Regions from separate parts of the Roseibium sp. RP-7 genome, predicted to be linked through region 2. Evidence: predicted binding sites of a transcription regulator. Region 2 holds the regulator's gene; the other holds the start of a gene.
The links. Region 2 encodes PhoB, which activates phosphate uptake and scavenging genes when phosphate is short. Its sites were predicted from a motif close to TGTCATNNANCTGTCAT; they were not measured.
Positions count from the first base shown of each region.

Region 1: the regulator PhoB is predicted to act here: its motif matches at 3,098-3,114, upstream of ACVDG9_RS24305 (DUF2794 domain-containing protein).

Region 1 is NZ_JBRKQA010000003.1:323,050-328,277, forward strand. It holds gene ACVDG9_RS24290 (ABC transporter permease) at 1-256, shown strand, start outside; gene ACVDG9_RS24295 (hypothetical protein) at 587-1,360, shown strand; gene ACVDG9_RS24300 (Bax inhibitor-1/YccA family protein) at 1,543-2,325, shown strand; gene ACVDG9_RS24305 (DUF2794 domain-containing protein) at 2,640-3,029, opposite strand; gene ACVDG9_RS24310 (aminotransferase-like domain-containing protein) at 3,494-4,891, opposite strand; gene dctP (TRAP transporter substrate-binding protein DctP) at 5,018-5,228, shown strand, end outside.
Region 2 is NZ_JBRKQA010000001.1:1,170,615-1,175,842, reverse strand. It holds gene ACVDG9_RS05360 (GcrA family cell cycle regulator) at 313-849, shown strand; gene phoB (phosphate regulon transcriptional regulator PhoB) at 1,177-1,878, opposite strand; gene phoU (phosphate signaling complex protein PhoU) at 1,959-2,654, opposite strand; gene pstB (phosphate ABC transporter ATP-binding protein PstB) at 2,686-3,447, opposite strand; gene pstA (phosphate ABC transporter permease PstA) at 3,495-4,847, opposite strand; gene pstC (phosphate ABC transporter permease subunit PstC) at 4,847-5,228, opposite strand, start outside.

The DNA of each region.
Region 1 (5,228 bases), on a different contig from region 2:
ACGGGCTCGCCTGATCTTCGCCTATGCACTCGAATACGCCATTCTGGGCCTTGCAACGGCGGTGTTCGCCCTGCTGGCCGGAGGGGTCGCCGCCTGGTACGTGATAACGCAGATCATGGACGGGTCGTTCGTGATGATGCCGGTGACCGCAGCAGGTGCCGCGCTGATCGCGCTGGTGCTGACGGTGGGTTTCGGCCTCGTCGGCACATGGCGGGTGCTGGGTGAAAAGCCCGCACCTGTCTTGCGAAATCTCTAGCGCAAAGTGCGGTCAGCTGCTGTCGCGGCGAACGTGCGCACAGGAAAAAAGCTGATCAAAGGACGTTTGCCGGCCTCGGTCGTGCCTCCTTTGATCAGCAAGGCTATTTCCGACGAACCGGTAGACTTCCGAAAACAAGATCGAACGAATTCTTGACGAGCGCTGATCTATTTCGATCCGGCGCCCACAGCTCTTGGCAAACTTCGTTCAGGAAAAAATCCTGAAATACAACCAAATCGCGACAAACTTCAGCTCCACACAACTTGCATACTGAATTGATCTTGGCTATCCGGTTCAGCTCCGGGCAGTTTGTTAAGAAGGGGCCATTCCATGTTCAAGTTTCTCCCGAAAATTCGTTTGAAGACCATTGCCGGGGCTGCAGCCCTGTCCGCAGTTGCCGCTATGGCTTTCGCCCCTGCCGCGTCGGCGGAAAGCCCGTTTCATACCGGGGTCTGGCAGTTGAACACGCCGGAAGGCCCGCGCGGCCTCGTCGTCAGTGACTGGCTGGTCTTCGAAAACGGTTTGCCGAAGCGCTGGCTTTATCGCCGGGCCGGCACCAACGACGCCAACCAGTTCGATTTCTTCACCCGTTCGATGAACGATTCCGGCTATACGCCAGTCGGCATCCGGGTATACCGCACCGGCGACAATGCGATGAAATACACGCTGGCGCCCAAGGGCGAGGATCCGATCGAGGTTTCCGCCGTCCGTCTTTCCATCCCGAATTTCGAGAACTCCTGCCTTTCCGTCGAGAAAAAAGGCAAGCGCTTCTACGGTAACTGGGTCGGCACTGAAGGCTCCAAGCTGAAGAAACTGAACGTGTCGAAAAACCGGCTGACCATCGACGGCGAAGCGCGCAAGGTATCGATTGCGGAAGTCCGCGTCGGCCGCATGGGCATCACCGAAAATGGCAAGCCGATCGCTTTCCTCACCGATGCCGGCGGCGACTATGCGGTTCTGCAGTGGTTCAAACCCGGTGTGACTGTCGAGCAGATGCAGGATCCGGAAAAGGAAATCCTCGATTTCGCGTCGGAAGAAATCGTTCGCAACCCCGGCGGCACCTGCGACCGGCAGATCGAATCCCGACTGAAAGCCATGAAATAATACGACTGAATCTGAGCCTGTTTTTAAGGATAGGTTCAAATAATACGTCCTGAGCGCAAAGATTACGAATTTTTCATCGAATTCGACTTGTGCTCGGGATAGGCTTTTCCCATATGTTGAGGGAGTTGTGTTGCATGCGCGATTGCATGCGCACGTCTATCTAGAAGGGGATTTTTACGACCATGTCGACCTATGACCGTCAATCTCAAGGCGCGTATACCGTCGCCGGCGCACGCGCCGAGGCCGGCATCGATCAGGGCCTCCGCTCCTACATGCTGGGCGTCTATAACTACATGACCATCGGCCTTGCGCTGACCGGCTTTCTTGCGCTGGCAACGGTCATGCTTGCAACGACCACCGATCCGAACTCTGCTGTCGCCAGCCTTGGCAACGGCCGCATGCTCACCCAGCTGGGTGTTGCCATCTACGGCAGCCCGCTGAAATGGGTTGTCATGCTCGCACCGCTCGGAATGGTGTTCTGGCTGTCCTTCCGCATTCAGTCCATGAGTGCCGGCGCAGCGCGGACCCTTTTCCTGGTCTACGCATCCGTAATGGGTATCTCCCTGTCCTCGATCTTCCTGGTCTACACCCCGGGTTCGATCGCTCAGGTCTTCTTCATCACCGCCGGTACCTTCGGCGCGCTGAGCCTGTTCGGCTACACTACGAAGAAAGATCTGTCCGGCTGGGGCTCGTTCCTGTTCATCGGCCTGATCGGTATCGTGATCGCGTCGCTGGTCAACATCTTCATGGCATCTTCCGCTCTGCAGTTCGCCATCTCCGTGATCGGTGTTCTGGTGTTCGCCGGCCTGACCGCCTACGACACCCAGCAGATCAAGGAAATGTACTACGAAGGCGACAGCGGTGAAGTCGCTACGAAGAAGTCCGTCATGGGCGCGCTGCGTCTGTACCTCGACTTCATCAACCTGTTCATCATGCTGCTGCAGCTGTTCGGCAACCGCGACTAAGCGCAGCCAAACTGAACAAACGGAAAAGCCCGGCCTTGTGCCGGGCTTTTTTGTGACCGCACGACTGTCCGACACATCGCACGCCGACACTTGCGCCAATGGGCGTCAACGCAAGCCTTGCGCAAATCAATGGAATGAAGCGGCAGAACACTGCGCTGCCAGGCTTGGTCGAACCAATCGACTGGTCCGCGACCAGCGGGTAACCGACCAGCATTGGCCGGTCATTGACGCCACCATCAAGGAAATGTCTGTGACCGGATCAACGCAGAGGAATGAACCTCACCCGACCATCAGCTGACTGACCGGATGCCTGGTCAGGCGTCGACCACCCGAAGATGTTTTTTCTTCTCCAGAACCCTCAGCACCTGCGCCAGATCGTGGCCACGCTTCAGGATCATGCCCCCGGTCGCCACGACCGAATAAGCGCCCTGGCGGCGGGCAAGCTTCGGGTCCTTCTCGATCCTGTAAAGCGGCATTTCGGAAGATCTGCGAAACACGGAGAAGATTGCCCGGTCCTTCAGGAGGTCGATGGCATAGTCCCGCCACTCGCCGTCGGCGACCATGCGCCCGTAGAGCCTCAGAATGACATCGAGTTCGCGCCTGTTGAATGCAACAATGGGTTTGGGAGGTGGAGCCGGTTGATGTTGTGGCGACGGGCTTGCACCCGCACCACGCTGAAACGCGCTGTCGTCGGCTTCGCTCATTCCGCCTCCATTCCGTTCGCGGTTTCGCTGCTGACAGGTAACCGACAAGAGAATCGTCGGGAAACGCCTGTCACCTGGCTGTCATGATGCGTCTTCTTTAGCCATTCTGGCAAGCCCGCAACGTCATATTGACAGACAGAGGTCCGAAACCAGAGTAATTTTGCCAATAAGTTTTACGGGAAGAAGTGCAAAAACGAACGCAACGGCACTTTGCCAAGAAAGAATGCATAAATTTCCTTGATTTTGCCGCATTCCAGCCCTTGGCCAGCCATTTTAGACACCCATATTAGGATCATACCCTGATGGGTATGGCCCGTAGAAGCCGCGGAATGCATTAGCCCCCCAGCCCCCCGGGGTTTTTACTGGCCAACCAGATTTAGTGAGTCAAACATCAGGGCAACTGAAGGGCCGGCATTATGCCGGCCCTTTTCATTTGTGGCCCTGACTGTTCTTCTGCTTTCAAACTACTTCAGAAAATCCCTGAGGAACGACAGGAACCGCGCATCGGTTCCATAGGCCACATTGACCCGCATTGCCGGCTTCTGCCGGGTCTCCCGGTTCGGATAAAAGACGGCGCCCGGCGCAATGAAGATGCTTTGCTTGCTGGCAGCGGCGCACAGTTCCCTTTCATCCACATCATCGGGAAACTCCACCCAGAGATAGAACCCGGGAATGGAGCACTCACGCACGGACAACCCGATCACCTCCAGTGTCCCGAAGGATGCCTTGTAGGCATCTTCCACCCGGCTCCTGAGACGCCGCAGATGTCTCAGATAATGGCCGGCCTGCATCAGATTGAACACGAAGCGTTCGACGTGGTCGGATGAATTGACCACCGTCAGCATCTTGATATCGGCAAGCTGGCGGATGATGTCCGGATTTCCAGCCACGTAACCGCATCTGAGACTGGCCGACAGTGTCTTGGAAAAGGTGCCGAGATAAAGCACCCGCTCCAGTTGGTCCAGCGCTGCCAGCCTTGGCAGCGTGGCCGGAAGAATGTCGGCAAGCGCATCGTTTTCAACCAGGAGAAACCCCCAGCGCTCGGCAAGCTGCATCAACCCGAATGACCGCGAAGGTGACAGGGAACCGCCGGTCGGATTGTGGCCATGGGACTGGGTGACAAACATCTTCGGCCGGTAAAGAGCGAGTTTGGCGGTCAGGTCTTCCAGGTCCGGACCGTCCCTGTCGCGCCGGATACCGACAATCTGCACCTTGGCGAAGGTCAGCTTGGAAAAGAGCGGATAATAGCCCGGCTCATCGACAAAAACCGTATCGCCAGGCTCCGTCAGATGCCGGATGATCAGATCCAGTCCATGGTTGACGCCATGGGTCAAAAGAAGCCCTTGCGGATCGGCCGGGATCGACCGCTCCAGCAATTGCATCCGCAGCCGGTCCCTCAGCGGGCCATATCCCCACGAACTGCCGTAGCCGAATTCGATCGCTTCGGGAAAGGGCGTCTTGGCGTTAGCGAAATGGCGGCGCAGCTCCGCCCCCTCCATCCACGACGGCGGCGGGCGCCCATCTCCCGGACGCACTTCATAATGCTGTTCCAGCTGCTCCCGCAGCAACGACATGCCGTCGACCGCAGCCGTGACATGTGGCGCTGGCGGGGTCTTGGAAGCCGGTCCGACCTGTGACATGTAGTATCCGGAGCCGGCCCGCGCTTCCAGTAGCCCTCGGGCGACCAGCCGGTCGTAAGCTTCCGCCATCGTGTTTTTCGAAACGCCGTTCTCCCGCGCGGCCTGACGAATGGAAGGCAACCGCTCAAACGTCTTGTATGCCCCTGCCTCCAGCATCAGCGCGACTTTCTCGACGATCTGATCGACGCGAGACAGTTTCCGACCGCTACCCGTAACCCTCATTGTCCCTCAAAATTTACTGGGACAGTGCTGCCCATAAATCCAACAACTGTCCCTTGATTGTCCCAATCAATTTTATGACAGTTTGCCCATTACGCCAGCAAATGGCAATTTCCTTGGGAGGGAAAAATGACCAAAGTAAGTAGACGCAGCCTTCTTGCAGGTGCAGCCGTTGGCGGCACCGCCCTCGCAGCACCGATTGCGGCCAAGGCACAGGATGCGGTTGAGTGGCGCATGCAGGCTCTCTGGGACGCCGGCACCACACCTTTCGAATTCGAGAAGAAGTTTGTCGAGCGCGTCAGCGAACTGACCGACGGCAACTTCAAGATCACGCTGTTCT
Region 2 (5,228 bases):
TTCTTATACACTGCCGGTACCATGCACTGTCAATGGAAATGGCGCACAAGACATTTCATGTGCCGCGGAGGGCGGATTTCATAAAATTCTCAATGACCTCGCCATAATTGGGGAAAAGTCGTTTCATCCCCAACTGGTTTGGGTCGAGTGGTTGCCTGACAAATTAACGTTATTGTAACCTCTCAGCAATCAGACACGAGATCTCGTGAGGCAAATCACCAAGAGGCACTAGATCTGCCAGCATTAAGCGTGCTTGCGCATGCTTAACACGGGGTTAATGGCCGCAGGACGGTCAAACTAAAGGGTGCGGCAATGAGTTGGACAAACGAACGAGTTGAGCTTCTCAAAAAGCTTTGGGGCGACGGCTTGAGCGCAAGCCAGATCGCAGGCGAACTGGGTGGTGTTACCCGTAACGCCGTGATCGGCAAGGTGCACCGCCTTGGCCTGTCCGGCCGCGCCAAGTCCACCTCTTCAAGCGCCAAGCCGCGCCGGCCGCGCACCGCAGCTCCTGCAACGGGTGCAGCGCCGAAGAAACCGACGACTTCACATCCGCAGTCGATCGGCGCGACGGCCCTGAAAGCAGACATCTCGCCTGCACCAGTGGTGGCCGCCAAGCCGCGCGTAGAGCCGATTGCAGAGCTCGTTCCGATCTCGCAGCGGGCTACCATCCTGACGCTGACCGAGCGGACCTGCAAATGGCCGATTGGCGACCCGGCGACCGACGACTTCTACTTCTGCGGCCGCCAGTCCGATGCCGGCGTCCCCTACTGCGCTCATCACTGCAAGATCGCGTATCAGCCGGTCGCCGACCGCCGCCGCGATCGCAAGACGATGGCTCAGGCAGGCTGATAGCCTCGCACCTAACCAATTCATGAGAAAGCCCGCCGATTTGGCGGGCTTTTTTTTGTTTGGGCCTTCCATTGACCAGATGCCCGACCCCGAACAGTGACCTCCCACGGCTTGTTCTCGGCACCGCTCCATGCCGTTTCCGTTCCATCAAAACATACCTTGTTTGACCGCTCCGCCACGACAGGGACCGAAGGATCAGCCCCGACACCGACACAACTGATGGGGTGGTCGCAGAAGAGAACCTTGCTCCGCGAAAGGCACATAACCGTTGAGAAACAAAAAGCCCGCTTGAAAGCGGGCTCCTTAATTCCATTCTGCAAGTTGCCCTCAGGCAGTGGCAGAGGTGAACTGGTCATTGAAGGCGTATCCGGCACCACGGACGGTACGGATAGGATCCTTTGCCTTGCCCTTGTTCAGAGCCTTGCGCAAGCGACCGACGTGAACATCGACAGTGCGTTCGTCCACGTAGACATCGTGACCCCAGACCCCATCCAGCAGTTGTTCGCGGGAGAAGACACGGCCAGGCGATGTCATCAGGAATTCCAGCAGGCGGAATTCCGTCGGCCCCAGGTGTATTTCCTTGGTGTTGCGGCGAACGCGGTGCGTTTCGCGATCCAGTTCGATATCGCCGGACCGCAACATGCTGGACACCACTTCCGGGCTTGCCCGGCGCAGGATGGCGCGCACGCGGGCCATCAATTCCGGTACCGAGAAGGGCTTGACCACGTAGTCGTCGGCACCGGTCGACAGGCCGCGGATGCGCTCTGCTTCCTCACCGCGTGCCGTCAGCATGATGACCGGCAGGCGTTCGGTATCCTCGCGCGCCCGCAGGCGGCGGCACAGTTCAATTCCGGACAGGCCCGGCAGCATCCAGTCGAGCAGCAACAGATCCGGCAGGCTTTCCCGCAGGCGGATTTCCGCCTCGTCACCCCGGACACAGGACTCGACCGAGTACCCTTCCGCTTCCAAATTGTATCTCAATAGAAGGCTGAGCGGTTCTTCGTCTTCAACGATGAGCACCTTCGGCATACATCTCGCTCCAATTACCGCAACCGGCGCCGAAGCGCCGGCCGTTAAGATCTTCTGCAAATCCGACGATTATCGGCGGGTCAGACCGCGCCTGTTTCGTCGACCTTTGCCCGGTCTTCCGGCAAACGCTCGCCCGTGACCATGTAGTAGACGTTCTCGGCGATGTTCGTCGCGTGATCGCCGATGCGCTCGATGTTCTTTGCGCAGAACAAGAGATGGACGCACTGGGTAATGACCCGCGGGTCTTCCATCATGTAGGTCAGGAGTTCGCGAAAGATCGACGTGTAGATCGCGTCGACTTCGGCGTCGGCTTCCTGAACCCGGCGGGCGGCTTCCGCATCCTTGCGGGCGTAGGCATCCAGCACCTGCTTGAGCTGCGAAAGAGCGAGTTCCGTCATGTGCTCCACACCGATCGCGAGCTTCTTGGACTGCAAGTCGCTGTCGATGGCGATGACGCGCTTGGCAACGTTCTTGGCAAGATCGCCAACACGCTCCAGGTCATTGGCAATGCGCGTTGCGGCGGTGATTTCACGCAGGTCCTGCCCCATCGGCTGGCGGCGGACGATCAGCTCGATCAGCTTCACTTCAAGTTCGTTGTAAAGGCTGTCCAGACGGACATCGCCCTTGATCGTCGCCTTGGCAAGCTCCAGATCCTGCGACACCAGAGCGGACACCGCATCGGCGAAAGCCTTTTCGGCAATACCACCCATTTCGGCAACCTTGCCGGCCATGGCCGTCAGTTCGTCATCGTAAGCCGAGACTGTATGTTCAGACATCCTGTGTCCCCTTCAGAAACCTAAAAAATGCTTAGCCGAAGCGGCCCGTAATATAGTCCTGCGTACGCTTGTCCTTCGGATTGGTAAAGATGTCCTCCGTCAGACCTTCCTCCACCAAAACACCCAGGTGAAAGAACGCGGTACGCTGAGACACACGGGCAGCCTGCTGCATCGAGTGGGTCACGATCACGATGGTGAAGTTTTCCCGCAGTTCGTCGATCAGCTCTTCCACCTTCGCGGTAGCGATGGGGTCGAGCGCCGAGCACGGTTCGTCCATCAGGATCACTTCCGGGCTGACGGCAATCGCACGGGCAATGCACAGACGCTGTTGCTGACCGCCCGACATGCCGGTGCCCGGCTCGTCCAGACGGTTCTTGACTTCTTCCCAAAGCCCGGCCTTCTGCAGGCTGGAGGCAACGATTTCATCAAGCTCGGACTTGTTGCGGGCCAGACCATGGATCCGCGGACCGTACGCAATGTTGTCGTAGATCGATTTGGGAAACGGGTTCGGCTTCTGGAAAACCATGCCGACCTTGGCGCGCAGCTGTACGGGATCGACCTTGGGATCGTAGATGTCCTCACCGTCGATCTTGATCGACCCTTCCACACGGCAGATGTCGATGGTGTCGTTCATGCGGTTGATCGTCCGCAGGAACGTCGACTTGCCACATCCGGAGGGACCGATGAAGGCAGTCACGGACCGCGGCTGGATCTCGATGTCCACGTCCTTGATGGCGTGGGTATCGCCATAATAGACCTGCACCTTGTTCGCGGAAATTTTGCTGTCGGTCATGGTTTTCGCCTGTTCAAAATTCGGCATCTCGTTCATCGGAGCAATCCTTACCAGCGGCGTTCAAACCTGCGGCGCAGGATGATAGCGATAATGTTCATGGTCATGAGGAAGACCAGCAGCACGATGATCCCGCCCCAAGCGCGTTCATAGAAAGCCGGGTCGGCGCGTTTCGCCCACTCGTAGATCTGGGCCGGCATGGCCGAGTTCGGAGAGAAGAAACCGGCAGCCACACCGTCCGGGAAATTGGAGGCGATGAAACCGACCATCCCGATCAGCAGCAGCGGAGCGGTTTCCCCAAGCGCCTGTGCCAGACCGATGATCGTGCCGGTCAGAATTCCAGGCATTGCCAGCGGCAGGACATGGTGGAAGATCGACTGCATCTTGGAGGCGCCAATACCAAGGGCCGCATCGCGGATGCTCGGCGGAACGGCCTTCAAGGAGGCGCGGGTGGAGATGATGATCGTGGGCAGTGTCATCAGCGTCAGCACCAGACCACCGACCAGTGGTGCGGATTGCGGCAGATGCATGAACTGGATGAACACCGCCAGACCGAGAATACCGAACACGATCGACGGAACGGCGGCCAGGTTGGAGATATTCACCTCGATCAGATCGGTGAACTTGTTCTGCGGAGCGAACTCTTCCAGGTAGATGGAAGCGGCCACGCCGATCGGCAGCGACAGGAACAGCACCACCAGCATCATGAACAGCGACCCGATCATGGACGCCCCGATGCCGGCCTGCTCCGGACGGCTGTCGGAAGCATCGGTTCCGGTGATGAAGGCCCAGTTGAAGCGTTTCTCCAGAATGCCGGCGGACTGCATCTGGTCAGCCAGATCCAGGTGTGCGGCATCCAGGTTCTTGTCTTCGGCAAGATCCTCGCGCTTGACGCGGCCCTTCAGGTAGCCGTCGACACGGGATGAGGCGATCAGCTCGAAGGTTACCGTCGTGCCGATCTTGTCCGGGTTGGCAAGTGCATAGTCACGAACCGTTGCGGCAGCCCCTGAGGAGAACAGCTTCTGCAGGTCCTTTGCCGACATGTCGGTGGTGATGTTGAGACCGGCAAGTTCCTTGGCAAAGGCGTCGTCAATGATGGCCCGATACTTGGAGGTCTTGACCACCGACTTTTCCGCTTCGGCAATCTGCTCCTGATTGAGCGGGACATCCACCTTCAGGAACGTCTGGCTGAAGGCGCCAAGGCCGTTGGACAGGATTGCCCACAACAGCGCGACGAGGAAGAACAGGCCGATGCCGATGGCAATGATGCCGTAGAGCTTGAAGCGCGCTTCAGCGGCGTTGCGCTTTCTGGTCAGCGGATCGAGTTCGAGGATCGACGTGGTCTTGTGCGGGGTCGGAGCACTGGTCTTGCCCGACGGTGGCGTAAGGGTCGTGTCGGTCATTAGTCGTACTGCTCCCGATATTTGCGCACGATGTAGAGCGCGACGATGTTGAGCCCCAGGGTCACGACGAACAGGGTCATGCCGAGTGCGAAGGCGACAAGGGCTTCCGGGGAGGCAAAGTCGGCGTCACCAGTGAGCTGGCTGACGATCTTCGCGGTCACGGTGGTCATCGCTTCGAGCGGGTTCATGCTGAGGCGGGCAGCTGCGCCGGCCCCCAGCACAACGATCATGGTTTCACCGATGGCGCGAGAGGCCGCCAGCAGGATGGCCCCGACGATCCCCGGCAGGGCCGCCGGCAGAATGACCTGCTTCACGGTTTCCGAATGGGTGGCACCAAGTCCGAGCGATCCGTCACGCATGGCCTGCGGCACAGCGTTGATG